2 regions of the Paenibacillus sp. plas6 genome follow, and region 2 is predicted to be linked to the other one. Evidence: predicted binding sites of a transcription regulator. Region 2 holds the regulator's gene; the other holds the start of a gene.
The links. Region 2 encodes Rex, which represses fermentation and respiration genes when NADH is low (regulators of the CRP and FNR family bind a similar motif). Its sites were predicted from a motif close to TTGTGAAATATTTCACAA; they were not measured.
Positions count from the first base shown of each region.

Region 1: a site for Rex is predicted at 2,389-2,406, ahead of nadA (quinolinate synthase NadA). Genes of this name have one in related genera too.

Region 1 covers NZ_CM170151.1:2,004,406-2,011,949, reverse strand. Annotated here, with positions in the region: gene hpt (hypoxanthine phosphoribosyltransferase) at 1-77, shown strand, start outside; gene ftsH (ATP-dependent zinc metalloprotease FtsH) at 165-2,210, shown strand; gene nadA (quinolinate synthase NadA) at 2,511-3,449, shown strand; gene nadB (L-aspartate oxidase) at 3,498-5,111, shown strand; gene nadC (carboxylating nicotinate-nucleotide diphosphorylase) at 5,104-5,988, shown strand; gene AC2TDL_RS08990 (type III pantothenate kinase) at 5,985-6,752, shown strand; gene hslO (Hsp33 family molecular chaperone HslO) at 6,757-7,544, shown strand, end outside.
Region 2 covers NZ_CM170151.1:62,086-69,629, forward strand. Annotated here, with positions in the region: gene AC2TDL_RS00230 (hypothetical protein) at 1-338, opposite strand, end outside; gene AC2TDL_RS00235 (hypothetical protein) at 657-1,205, opposite strand; gene AC2TDL_RS00240 (amidohydrolase) at 1,207-2,502, opposite strand; gene AC2TDL_RS00245 (redox-sensing transcriptional repressor Rex) at 2,495-3,139, opposite strand; gene dinG (ATP-dependent DNA helicase DinG) at 3,193-6,060, opposite strand; gene AC2TDL_RS00255 (hypothetical protein) at 6,077-6,925, opposite strand; gene panD (aspartate 1-decarboxylase) at 7,034-7,417, opposite strand; gene panC (pantoate--beta-alanine ligase) at 7,410-7,544, opposite strand, start outside.

The DNA of each region.
Region 1 (7,544 bases), 1.9 Mb from region 2:
GCTATGGTCTTGATTATGCAGAAAAATATCGTAACCTTCCGTTTATTGGTGTTTTAAAACCGGAAATCTATTCTTAACCACGCATGTAGTCTCCGAGCAACCTCTATTGTGATGGAAAGTCATGCTATGGTAAAATATTTTAAGCGTCTGAGAGGAGGTAGGGGATGAAACGGTTCATCCGTAATACAGGTTATTATTTAATCATTTTTTTAGTTACGATAGGGATTTATAACTACATCAATAATTCAAGTGATTCATCTAAACCTATAAGATTTGATGAGCTGATTACAGCGATCGAATCTGGTAAGGTAGGAGAAATTACTTTAAAGTATGAGGATGAGTCCTATTTAGTAACTGGTAAGTATAAGGATGCTCCTGCTGATGGCAGTAGTCAAAACTTTACTTCGCGAGCTGGGGTAAATGCACCAGATCAATTTGAGCAGTTAAGGCAGCAGTATAATTTTACATTAAAGTATGAAAAGATGAAGACAGCAGGATTCTGGACGAATTTCCTAATTACGATAATTCCGTTCGTGTTGATGATTATCTTATTCTTCTTCCTCATGAATCAAGCTCAAGGTGGCGGCGGTAAAGTTATGAACTTTGGTAAAAGTCGAGCCAAGCTATACAATGAGGAGAAAAAACGCGTAACATTCCAGGATGTTGCTGGTTGCGATGAGGAAAAGCAAGAGTTAGTCGAAGTTGTTGAATTTTTGAAGGACCCGCGCAAGTTTAATATGGTAGGGGCACGTATTCCAAAAGGCGTGCTGTTAGTTGGTCCTCCGGGAACAGGTAAAACATTGCTAGCACGAGCTGTTGCTGGTGAAGCAGGCGTACCGTTCTTTAGTATTTCCGGTTCTGACTTCGTAGAAATGTTTGTTGGTGTCGGTGCTTCTCGTGTTCGTGACCTGTTTGAAAATGCAAAGAAAAATGCGCCATGTATTATATTTATTGACGAGATTGACGCTGTTGGTCGTCAACGTGGTGCAGGTCTTGGCGGCGGTCACGATGAACGTGAACAAACATTGAACCAAATGCTTGTTGAAATGGACGGTTTCGGAGCAAACGAAGGAATTATTATTATCGCTGCAACGAACCGAGCAGATATTCTTGACCCAGCCTTACTTCGCCCGGGGCGTTTTGACCGTCAAATTACGGTAGATCGTCCAGACGTGAAAGGTCGTGAAGCGGTACTTAAAGTGCATGCACGCAATAAGCCGCTAACAAGTGACGTAAAACTTGATGTAATTGCAAAACGTACAACAGGTTTTAGTGGCGCTGACCTTGAAAACCTATTGAATGAGGCGGCTCTACTTGCAGCACGCCGCAATAAAAAAGAAATCAATATGGTTGATATTGATGATGCGATTGACCGTGTTATCGTAGGTACAGAGAAGAAAAGCCGCGTGATCAGTGAGCGTGAGAAACGTATCGTTGCTTATCACGAAGCTGGTCATACTGTAGCTGGATTTTTCATGGAACATGCCGATCAAGTTCACAAGGTAACGATTATTCCGCGTGGACGTGCTGGTGGTTATGTGATTATGCTACCTAAAGAAGACCGTATGCTTGTAACGAAAAATGAACTGCTTGACCGCGTTTGTGGTTTGCTAGCAGGTCGTGTTGCCGAAGAGCTATTTATTGGTGAAATCGGTACAGGTGCATACAGTGACTTTAAACAAGCAACAGCTATTGTTCGCAGCATGATTACCGAATATGGTATGAGCGACCGTCTTGGACCAATGCAGTTTGGTAATTCGCAAGGTCAAGTATTTTTAGGTCGTGACTTAGGTCATGAGCAAAACTACTCTGATCAAATCGCTTACGAAATTGACCAAGAAATGCAATCAATTATTAATAGCTGCTATGAACGTACGAAAAAGTTGCTACTAGAGAAAAGCAAGGAAATGCACCTTATTGCAAATACTTTGCTTGAAGTGGAAACACTTGAGCTTGAGCAAATTAAATCGTTAATTACTACAGGCGAACTGCCTGAGCCATTCTCTGGTGGTAATAAAAGTAATAACGGATCAAGCAGTAGCGCTAATAAAGAAGCGACAAATGTAGCTGAAGTTACAACGACTGAGCCAATTGTCGATGAAATTGGCGATGTAAAAGTACGGATTCAGAAGCGTGAGCAAGATGAATCAGAGAAGCAGCAAGGCATTGTTGAAGAGCAACCGTCTAACAATGACGACAAGAAAGAATAACACCATTAAGTAGTTAGACGCTAACCGAAAAAATTAGGATAGGCTGTATTGTTAGCATATTGAGCTTGCAATACAGCCTATTTATTTTTAATTACATTTTTTTCTTAAACATTGATGAACATTTGCGCTCAATTCCATTGACATGAAGCGGTAACACATGTAAATTAAATCTTGAATCATTTGCAATTGTTCACAAACTTTTAAAAGCTTTGGTAGCGACTAGAAAAGTAAGTGCATGATTTCACAAAGTTGCTACTCATGGAAGTGCTTTACTAACGCATTCTTAAGGAGAGGATTATTGTGGAAACTTTGGCGCTTGAACGCAAGCAGGAACAAAACCGCCTATTGCGTGAACGCTTGATGGAATTAAAAAAAGAGCGCAATGCAATTATTCTAGCTCATTATTATCAGCGCGATGAAATTCAAGAGGTAGCAGATTTTAGAGGAGATTCCTTCTTGCTTGCGCAGAAAGCTGCACAAACGGATGCTGATACCATTGTATTTTGCGGTGTTCATTTTATGGGAGAGAGTGCAAAAATATTAGCACCTAACAAAACAGTAATTATTCCAGATGAACGCGCAGGCTGTCCAATGGCAGATATGGTGAATGTAGAAGGCTTACGTAAGCTGAAAGCACAGCATCCGAATGCCACAGTTGTGACATATATCAATTCTTCAGCAGAGATTAAAGCAGAGACAGATATTTGCTGTACGTCTGCCAATGCAGTTAAAGTCGTTAATTCCGTAGAAAGCGACGAAGTGATTTGGGTTCCTGATAAAAATCTTGGTCATTATGTACAACAGCATACCGACAAAAAGATGATTATATGGGAAGGCTATTGCAATACGCATGATATGTTAACTGTTAAAGATGTTGAAGAAATGAAAGCACAGTATCCAAATGCACAGTTTGTTGTTCATCCTGAGTGCCGACCTGAAGTCGTGGCATTAGGTGACTTTGTAGGAAGTACAACAGCAATTATTAAATATTGTAAGGAATCACCATGTCAGGAGTTCATTGTTGGTACAGAGGACGGTACAGGATACCAGCTTCGTTTAGACAGTCCTAATAAAAAATTCCATTTTGCATCGAAATATCTTGTTTGTCCAAATATGAAAGTGAATAACCTGAAAAAGCTGGTGAAATGTTTAGAAACGATGCAGCCTCAAATTTACGTGCCGCCTCATATTGCTGACCAGGCACGTCAATCATTGGAGCGCATGCTACTAGTTAAATAGTAGCATGCGTTATTCCTATTATGAAGGGAATTGACGGAGGGTACTACAGTGATACCTAAATATTTAGTTGATATTGATCTACAGAAAATGCCGATTGTCGACACTGATGTTATTGTGATCGGCGCAGGTATAGCAGGCTTATTTACCGCATTGCGCGCTAGCGAAACGTCAAAGGTAGTTCTGGTGACAAAAAAATCATTGCTTGATAGCAATACACGCTATGCACAGGGGGGCATTGCTGCGGTAATTTCTGAGGATGATTCGCCGGAATATCACTTACAAGATACATTAATTGCCGGCGCAGGATTATGTGATGTTGAGGCTGTTAATGTGCTTGTGCATGAAGGTCCAATGGGTGTAGAGCATCTTATTCAGCTTGGGACGCATTTTGATATTGAAAATGGCGAGTATGCTTTAACAAAAGAAGGTGCACATAGTCAGCGTCGAATTTTGCATGCAAATGGTGATGCGACAGGATATGAAATTGTTCGTGCTCTATCAGAAAGAGCAATTGCTTCACCAGCTATTGAAGTATGGGACAATCACTTTATTATCGATCTTGTAACAGAAAACAATGTTTGCTATGGAGCTATCGTTCAAAAGGATAACGGTGAACGGTTGTTTCTTCGTGGAAAAGCGACTGTGTTATGCTCAGGTGGAGCAGGGCAGCTTTATCGCTATACAACAAATCCAGATGTAGCAACAGGTGATGGGGTGGCAATGGCTTATCGTGCCGGTGCGACGATTCGTGATATGGAGTTTGTGCAGTTCCATCCTACTGCCCTTTGTTATCCTGGTGCGCCACGCTTTTTAATTTCTGAAGCAGTGCGTGGTGAAGGTGCAATTTTGCGTAATATTAAAGGCGAGCGGTTTATGGAAAAATATGATGCTAGACTAGAGCTTGCTCCACGTGATATTGTGGCACGTGCGATTGTAAGTGAAATGGAGGAAACTAAATCGACCTTCGTCTATATCGATATTACACACGAATCACCAGAACTAGTTAAGCATCGTTTTCCAACAATCTATAAAACTTGCCTCAACTATGGCTTAGATTTAACAACAGACTGGATTCCTGTTGCGCCAGCTATGCATTATTTAATGGGCGGCGTACAGACAGATTTAAATGGTGAAACAAATATTTCTCGACTTTTTGCTTGTGGTGAGGTATCTTCTACTGGCGTCCATGGGGCAAATCGTCTAGCTAGTAATTCCTTATCAGAGGCAATTGTATTTGGTAAACGTATTGTTGATAGAATTGCAAAACTAGAGCCTATCGAATATACTCCGCATATTGTGTATAAAAGCGCTCGACAGCCGCATGCTATGCAGCCTTTTGTTGAACGTCGGCTTAAGCTGCAAAAGGTAATGGTTCGTTTTGCTGGTTTGAAGCGTAATCGGGAAGGGCTGTTAAGAGGTTTAGAGGAGTTGAATCGACAATGCTCAATTTTTGATACGGAATTAATGGAGCGTGCTGAGTTTGAGTTTGCCAATATGCTGACATGCGCATTGCTCACGATGACCTCAGCGCTTTATCGTGAAGAAAGCCGAGGCGGTCATTATCGTGAGGATTTTCCAGAACGAGATGATCTAAACTGGAATAAGCACACCATTATGAATCGTAATCAAGGGCAATTAGAAGGGTGGATTCAACATGTTTGAATGGACAACAGGCGGTTATGCTGAGGATCTAAAGGCACAAATTCGCAATTGGCTTGCTGAAGATATCGGAAATGGCGATATTACAACGGAGGCAACTATTCCAGCAGATTCGCAAGCTAAGGCGATTATTCATATGAAAGAGGCAGGAGTTATTGCTGGAATTCATGTAGCTTCATTAGTATTTGAAGTCGTTGATAAGTCTTTGCAATTTAAAGCATTGGTGAACGATGGTGATTTTGTTGATAAGGGTACTGTCATTATCGAGGTAGAGGGCAGCACGCGAAGCTTACTTACAGGCGAACGTCTTGCACTGAACTTGATGCAGCGTATGTCGGGGATTGCTACAAAAACGAAGCAGTTTGTTGATGCCTTGCAAGGCTTGCCAACTCGTTTAGTCGATACAAGAAAAACAACGCCAGGTCATCGATTATTAGAAAAGTATGCGGTGCGCGTTGGCGGAGGTCATAACCATCGTTTTGGCTTGTATGATGCTGTGATGATTAAAGATAATCATATTAAAGGTGCTGGTGGCATTACCGCTGCAGTAAAAGCAGCGCGTCAGCGTATTCCTCATACGATGAAAATTGAGGTGGAAACCGAGTCGATGGAGCAAGTTCAAGAGGCACTTGCTGCAGGTGCGGACATTATTATGCTTGATAACATGTCAAGCAGTGCAATGAAGGAAGCGGTTATGTATATTAAAGCACAATCTCCACATGTTATAGTAGAAGCATCTGGCGGTATTACGTTAGACACCATTTATGAGAAAGCTGCAACAGGAGTAGATGTAATTTCTGTTGGAGGTTTGACATACTCTTTTCAGTCGTTGGACATTAGCTTAGATTTGAACGAGAAGAAGGGTGGAGCAGCTACGTGATTTTAGTAATTGATGTCGGTAATACAAATATTGTTTTAGGCATATATCAAGGAAAAGAGCTCCTGCATCATTGGCGGATAAGCACCAATCGTTCAGGTACCGTGGATGAGTATGGCATTATGATTCATAATCTGTTTCAATATGCTGGTCTAAGCTTAGACAGTATTAAAGGGGTTGCTATCTCTTCTGTTGTCCCTCCATTAATGGGACTGCTGGAGCAGATTTGCTTAAAATACTTGAAAAAAGCTCCGCTAGTTGTTGGTCCTGGTATTAAAACTGGACTAAATATTCGCTATGAGAATCCACGTGAAGTAGGCGCAGATAGAATCGTTAATTCAGTGGCGGCAATTGAGAAATATGGCGCGCCGCTTATTGTTGTTGATTTTGGCACTGCCACTACATTTGATTATATTGATGCTGATGGAAATTATTTAGGCGGGGCAATTGTTCCTGGTATCGGAATTTCTACTGAAGCTCTGTATCAGCGTGCTGCTAAGCTGCCGCGCATTGAGCTGGTAAAACCGAAAAGCGTCGTTGGTCGAAATTCAGTTGCCTCTATGCAAGCAGGCATTATTTATGGATATGTTGGACAGGTTGATGGAATAGTCAACCGAATAAAAAAAGAGCTGCAAGTTCAACCGCGTGTAATTGCTACAGGAGGGTTAGCAGACTTAATTTATTCGGAATCGGAAACAATTGAAGAAGTAGACCCAATGCTTACACTTGAGGGTTTACGCATTATATATGAACGAAATCAGGAGTGATGAAATGGCTGAGAAAGATGTATTAGTGCGAGGCACTGCATGGGATGGTAAATTGCGTGTGTTTGCTACACGTATTACAAATATTGTTGAAGAAATGCGCAAGCGTCATGATATGTTCCCTACAGCAACAGCAGCTTTAGGACGTACTACCGCTGTTGCTGCAATGATGGGAGCTATGCTTAAAGGCAATGAACGATTAACAATTCAAGTTAAAGGTGATGGCCCAATTGGTCAAATCGTAGTCGACGCTAATGCTGCAGGAGAGCTAAGAGGCTATGTCGATCATCCGCGCGTTCATCATGCTAGTAATGAGCATGGTAAGCTTGATGTTGCTGGTGCTGTGGGTACTTCCGGAAATATCTATGTAACAAAGGATCTAGGGTTGAAAGAGCCATATCGCGGTAACGTACCGATAATTTCAGGAGAGCTTGGAGAGGATTTTACTTATTATTTTACAGTGTCTGAGCAAACTCCGTCTGCTGTAGGTGTAGGTGTACTTGTTGATGTCGATAACTCTGTTTTGCATGCAGGTGGAATTATTGTACAAGTATTGCCCGGCTTAAGCGATGAAGATCTTGATCGGCTAGAAGCTGCAGTTGCTGCATTACCGCCGGTAACAAGCCTATTAGATCAAGGAGAAACACCTGAAGGAATTATTCAGTGGCTAGTTGGTGATAATTATGTCATTCATGAACAAATCGAGCCGCGCTTTCAATGTAAATGCAATAAAGAGCGGGTTAGTGCTGTTCTTCTTAGTATAGGTAAAGAAGAATTGCAGTCGATCATTGATCA
Region 2 (7,544 bases):
TGCTTCTGCCAAATGGCTTTTAGCTCTGCACTTTCAGTATCATTGTGAACTAATGAAAGGGTGTAGTCAGTTTCATTTAACTTTTGCTTAGCCATCACTTCTTTAAGCTCATCGAATGCTTGCTGAAGCTTGTAGTTCTCTTCTACTTGCATGGAGATATTATATTTCCCATCTTGCTTTTTAAGCGGTAATGTAATCTGTGAATATTGCATGCTTGCAAGCTGTTCTTGCAACGGTTTTTCCTGTGCAATATAACGATATCCAAGACTTCCTGCTGCTAATAGCAGAACAACAACTAGGAATGAAACAATAACTGGTTTAAACTTCAAATCTTTCATAGCAGCATCTCCTCTATCTAATAAAATTTTATATAATAAAACATAATAATTAGTATATATAAATGTATATAACTAGAGTATATCAATAAGTATATCACTTATTTACACTTGATGTATTATATAAATAAAGGAAGCTTTTTTTAATGAGGAGATTATGCATGAAATTGATTAAAAAGTTGAAATATACAAATCGATAGCAAAAAAACCTTTAAGGAAAATTAACAGCAATAAAATTAGTTATTCTAATCTTGCAGTTATAATCCTTAAAGGTTTTAATTGATTTATACAATTATTTAATTTTCATGTTGCCTTATTCAGTTACGAATCGCTAATCGGCATACTGCCCTTAGGAATCGTATATTCATCAATTAAGGCTCCAGTGGTCATATTATAGAAAGCAATTTTCATATGCGAAGTATCGCGATCACGATATTTAACTTCCCATACAAATTGATTAAATGCATAACCCGCTTGCAAGCTGATGTTCGTCGCATTACTTTTGCTTTTTGTAACGATATTCTGCATATCCTCTTTCGTTATTGCCACGTTATAATTAAGCTCAGCAATGAAATTTGTATTATCCCACACTGAATATGTTAATGCACCGTTCTCAACCTTGTTAGCCAGCAATATCCAATAAGCAGATTCCCATACATATTTTTCTAAGCTCTCGATGCTTTCTAAATCATAGGCTGCTCTCTGCTCGATTATTTTTTTAATATCGCTTTCTTGCTGCCAAACCTCGCTCTGAATGGAACGGTAAAAAAGTGCAATCAATGTAATGATTGCGACAAGCAACAACAAGATTAAAATAGTCCAGCGTCGTTTGGTCATTAACGGCGGTCGTTTTTTTTCAATTGCTCTCATTTTATTTCAATAGGCGCTGATAAGCTGCCTCTGCCTCATAACGAATTTTTTCCTCATCAAGTGTAAGCAGCTGTCTGTTTTTCACAAGTTGTTTACCAGCTACCCAAACATGCTGAACATCTCGTCCATTTGCAGCATATACAAGATGCGAAACAAGATCGGTACGCGGGAAGAAATGAGGCTGATCAATATTAATCGCAATAAAGTCAGCAGCTTTTCCAGCCTCTAAAATACCGATATGATTATGCCATATCGCTTGCGCACCAAGCGATGTGCCAAGTTGCAATGCTGTGTATGCAGGCACCGCAGTTGGATCACCATATACTCCTTTATGCAATAATGCAACTGCACGAATTTCCTGGAACAAATCTAAATTGTTATTACTTGCCACGCTATCTGTACCTAAAGACAGCTTTACCCCTTTTGCTAATAAGTCAGGCACACGAGCAACACCGCTGGCTAGCTTAAGATTGCTAATCGGATTATGAGATATGGAAGCGCCGCGAGTTGCTAATAAATCAATTTCTTCATCAGTCAAATGCACAGCATGAGCCAGCAATGCAGGACGACTAAAAAAGCCAAGCGCATCTAAGTGTGCTACAGGACGTTTTCCGTACTGATCAACATTTTGCTGAACTTCTGCTTTTGTTTCTGACATATGCGTATGTAGCGGCAAATCAAGCTCATGTGCAGCGGCAATAATACGCTCAATATAGTCAGGCGGGCAAGTATATGGGCTATGCGGAGATAGCATTGTTCGAATTCGTCCATCCCCCGCTCCGTTCCATTGCTTTGCAAAGCTAATCGCATCTTCAAGCTTAGCTGTTTGCTCCTCAGGAGAACATAAACCGATAACACCGCGAGTTAAAAACGCACGAATACCAGCTTCCACTGCGGCTCCTGCTACTTGATCCATACGATCATACATATCAACAAACGTTGTTGTTCCGCTTAATAGCATTTCCGCAATCGCCAAGTTGCTGCCGGCTCTTGTGTCCGCATCAACATATTTAGCCTCCATTGGCCACATTTTTTCTTGAAGCCATACTTGCAGTTGCTGATCATCTGAATAACCGCGCAGCAACGACATCGCAGCATGTCCATGCGTATTTACAAGTCCAGGCATAAACAATAAGCCTTTGCCATCAACTACTTCTGCCCCTTCGCAAGCAGCAGGCTCTTGTTCACCAACATATGAAATAACTCCGTTTTCTACTAACATATGTCCATGAAACACCTGCGGCTTGTCAGTTGCCATTGTAATGAAGGCACCATTTTTTACCCATATTTTACTCATTATTTTCCTCCTCTTTATGATTTAAGTAGTAGGCAAGACTTAATAATTCCTTTGTAAAATCAGCGTGTTGTACCCGTACCTCCTCAGGAGCACGTAAAATAGTTGGAGCGAAATTAAGAATCCCTTCAATTCCCCCTTCAATTAACTGATTGGCAACTGTTTGTGCTTCCTGAGCAGGAACGGTAATAATTCCGATGCGGATATTCATTTTCTTAATCGTTTCTGAAAGCTCTGACATCGGTTGAACAATTAAATTATTTATTTTTGTCCCGATTTTACCTTCGTATGAGTCAAATACCGCAACGATTTGCATATTATCCTTGCTATACTTATTATAGTTGCATAAAGCATGCCCCAAATTTCCTGCACCGATAAGTGCTACATTAATCGTTTGATTAATCTTTAGAATTTGCCGAATTTTATCAATTAAATAATCAACTTCATAGCCAATGCCCTTGCGACCAAAATCACCAAAGTATGCTAAATCCTTGCGTATTTGCGCAGGATTAAAATCTAATAAATGTCCAAGCTCTTGTGAAGATACTGTCTTAACCTCACGAACCTTTAACTCATTTAATACTTGCAAATACAAGGGTAATCGCTTGACGACAGCATCAGATATTTTTTCTTGTTTCAATTGATGCCCCTCCCTTTCTTTTACAACCAATCTTTCCTAGTACTATGAAGGATCTATGAAGGATTAAGCCATTGATCCATTCGTTGTACCATCTGGTCTGCAAACATTGTCTCAATTTTCGGACCTGGCAATGAATATAGAAAATGTTTGCCATAATAAGCTTCGATTACGCGTGTATCATAAATGATAACAATTCCTTTATCGGTTGCTGTGCGTACTAAACGCCCAAAACCTTGCTTAAAGCGAATAACCGCCTGCGGAATAGAAAGCTTCATAAACGGATTTTTCTTTTCGCGTAAAAGTAACTCTGACTTCGCTTCAACTAGCGGATGATTAGGCGGCTGGAATGGTAAGCGAACGATCGCTAAGCATTGCAATGCTTCTCCTGGGATGTCAACACCTTCCCAAAAACTGCTTGTACCTAGCAAAACAGATTGCTGTTGCTGTAAAAATCTTCTCGTCAGCTTCGTCCGGTTATTACTATCAATTCCTTGACCTAAAACGGTAATATTTTGAGGTTCAAGCAATTCCTTTAACGGATCATACACCTGCTTAAGCATTCTATAGGAAGTGAACAAAATAAGCATTTTGCCACCAAGCCCAACAGCGCAATCAAATAATGAGCTTACTAATTTATCTAAATACGACTGAGGTACGTTAGAACCCTTCAATACTGGAAAATCTCTTGGAATAATAACTAACGCCTGCTCACGATAACGAAACGGGGAATCAAGAATTACTTCATTGACTCGGTCCTCTAGCTCAAAATTGAGACCTAGCTGTTCTTTCACATAAGTGAAATTTTTTTGGATAGATAACGTCGCAGAGGTCATAATAACGCTATCTTTAACATTAAACAGATATTTTTTTAGCAATGGCGATACGTCTATTGGCGATGCTAATAATTGAACAGAACGAAACTTATAGTTCTGAGTTCCTTCCACCCAGTATACATAATCGTCCATTTTAAACCCAATAAATTGACGCAACTCATCCTTAATACGATTTAGCTCACGCACAACCCCATTTAAATCCGTTAATAATCCAGACAGTACAAGATCTTCATCTAATCGCTCTTTAATATCTGCAGCTAGCTTTTCTAATGACTTCGTAAAGCGATTGAGTCCAACATATACTTCATTTTCAGTTTCGACGATATTGCTCCAACGGCTCGGCAGATTGTTTTGATCTAGGCGCAGCACAAAACCTCCAGCCTGCTCTGTAGCATCATTGCCAGAAGTTTCTGCTTCAGCTGTTAAAATTTCATATAAATATTCAAACAGCTTGTCCCAATGCTCTTTAATATCTTGTAGCGTAGGGAAGGAAGTGTCGATTGCTTCTTGCCATGCTGCCAGATGATCATCTCCCTCCTGAGCAATTTTAACTCGCAGAGAAGGAAGTAAGCCGCTTCTACTGTCTTTAAACAAAGTGGTCATTGCATGAATATACGAAAAATAATTAATTTGGTTACCAAGATGTTTGCTTGCAACTTCTTCTAAATGATGCGCCTCGTCTAAAATTAAATTGTTATAGCTAGGCAACAGCCTATGATCGGCTTGAATATCAGTAAATACCATCGAATGATTCGTAATGCATACATCAGCGATATTCGCTTCATGCTTCGCACGATGATAGTAGCAACGTTTAAACCAAGGACAAGCTCGATTCAAACATGAGTCTGCATCACTAGCTACGGTATCCCAAAAGTCTTGACCACGTAAACCTAAATTTAGCTCTTCTTGATCGCCTGTTTCCGTTTCAGTTAACCAAATTACCATCTGTGATGCTGTAATTGGATCATCTACAGGTGTTGCAAAATCAAGTAAATTGAGCTTATGTTCAAATTTGCGCATACATAAATAATTGCTTCTCCCTTTTAACAAAGAAGCACGAAAAGGAAATGGCAAAACCTCATTCAAGAGAGGAATATCTCGATGACGCAGCTGTTCCTGCAAATTAATGGTATGGGTACTAACAACGATCTTTTGCTCCGCTTGGATGCCATAATATAAGGAAGGTATAAGGTAACCTAATGATTTTCCTGTTCCTGTCCCAGCCTCAATTAACAAATGCTTTTGTTTGCTAAGTGCATCAAAAACTTCGGAAAACATTTGCATTTGCGGCTCACGCCGTTCGTAGTTTTCATATAATGACTGAAAACGCTGTTGAACATCATCAATATATTGCTCGAAGCTGACATTGCCCTCGAAGTAACTGTTGGCATCCTCCATTTCACGTACAGAAGTTTCCTCTTGCCAAGGCTTCGCCTTCAAGGCAAATTGTCTGTAGTAATCATAATCCGCTGAGTCAAAAACTGCTCCTTGCTCAACAAGCTGCTCATTGTATTTAATAAACCAGCCCAAATCACGACTCTCATCAAAAAATGAAGATAGCCGCTGCAACGTAAGCAGCGGCAGGGAACGAAGCTTTTGAACACATTGAATGAATATTTGCGCTGTCGCCATAGCATCAGCATCGGCTTGGTGATGATGATTATGAACTATTCCAAGCTGTTCAGCTGCCGTTCCTAACTGATAAGACGTAATCGACGGAAATAAAATTCGCAATAAGTCCATTGTGTCTAATCTTCTTCCAACAAAAGGAAGGTACCCGCTATTTTCAAGTGCGTGATTTAAGAAATTAGCATCAAATCCAACATTATGCGCAACAAGAACAGCATCATCAATGTATGGGATAAGTTGTAACAATGCTTCGCTAATATCAGGAGCATCTTGAACATCAGTAATGCTGATTCCAGTTAAATTCGTAATAAAGGGAGGAATTTCAACTGTCGGTTTTACAAATGTGCTGAATGTATCAACTATTTCTAATTCATCAGATACAACGACAAGCCCAATTTGTATAATTTGGTCCAACACACTATGTCCTGTTGTCTCCAAATCCAAAATGGCGTATTTCATTTTTTAACCGTTCCTCTCACGTATAGCACAGCTCGGTGCTTCCTAAATATAATGACAATTTATGAGGAGATTCCAAGCAGTTTTGAATATTTTTTAATGGATCCTCAAACTTAGGATATAAACCATATGCTTTTTTAAATAACAATATTGCCTGATTTAAATTAAGCTTAATTGCATGGATACAACCAAGTGCGTTGTAGCTTAATGCTAGCCATTTCGGAAAATCACTTAATACAGTCATTAGTTGGAATTGTCGTTGTGCTTCATTCCAATTTCGTAAATGCATTAAGCTCATTCCATAATAAATGCGAGCAATATTACACTCCGGTTTCTCGGCAAGAATTGACTGCAAAATATGAGCTGCTTCCGCAAACATAAATAGCTTATAGTAGCCCTGTGCATACTCTAAAGCCTGTTCATGCTCTGGTGAAACAAAAAGATCACATTCATTGCAGGTCATTTGATTATCGTTATTTAATGAAATCATGTCTGCTTGACTAGCCTGTGCTACCATAACTTGCTGACTTTCTTTTGCAGCAGATAAGGCAGACTGACGCGAACGCACTGCGTTGAAAGACTGAGCCTCAGCAAAGCTAAGCTCATCCTTTGAACTAAGCTGCTTGTCCGCATGTGCAGTCACATTACTTTGATCCTCGGTTTGCTCCTCAAGTTCACGATAAAGCTCAAAAAATTGAGAAAGCTTTTCCTCTAAAGTAACATATTGATCTAATAACTCGTCTATGCTCGTCTTAATCTCACCTACAGCAGAGCAATATTGCTCTCTTTGCTGCTCATCAGCTTCACAATAATGCTCAATAATGTAGTCAAGAAGTTCATGCATGGATGAAAACAGCTTGTTGATCATACCGCATCCCGCCTTCTCTTTGTTAGTTGGAGTGTATGGTCATTTTTTGTTGAAAGCTCGTTTTTCATTCAGCATGGTATTCGTTACATAAACAAGGGATTAACTTGATTATAGTATGGTTGAATGAATTTCACCATTCATAAACTGAATTGGCTTATTGTTCGCATCCAGCACAACAACTGTTGGCTTATATGATCGAGCCTGTTCTTCAGTCATTAAGCTGTATGAAATAATAATAACATTATCTCCTGGCTGAACCAAGCGCGCAGCTGCACCGTTCAAACAAATTACACCGCTGCCACGAGCACCTTTAATAACATAAGTTTCCAATCTGGCACCGTTGTTGTTATTTACAATTTGAACTTTTTCATTTTCTAATAAATCAGCTGCATCCATTAAGTCCTCGTCAATCGTAATACTGCCAACATAATTCAAATTCGCTTCTGTTACTGTCGCACGGTGTAGCTTCGATTTCATCATCGTTCTATACACGTTCGATCACCTCTTCTACTTGGAATAACGCATTGTCAATTAATCTTGTGCTTCCAAAACGTACTGCAAGTGCCACAATAAACTTGCCGCTGGTTACTGCCCGAGACAATGGCAGCTTGCGCGGAAC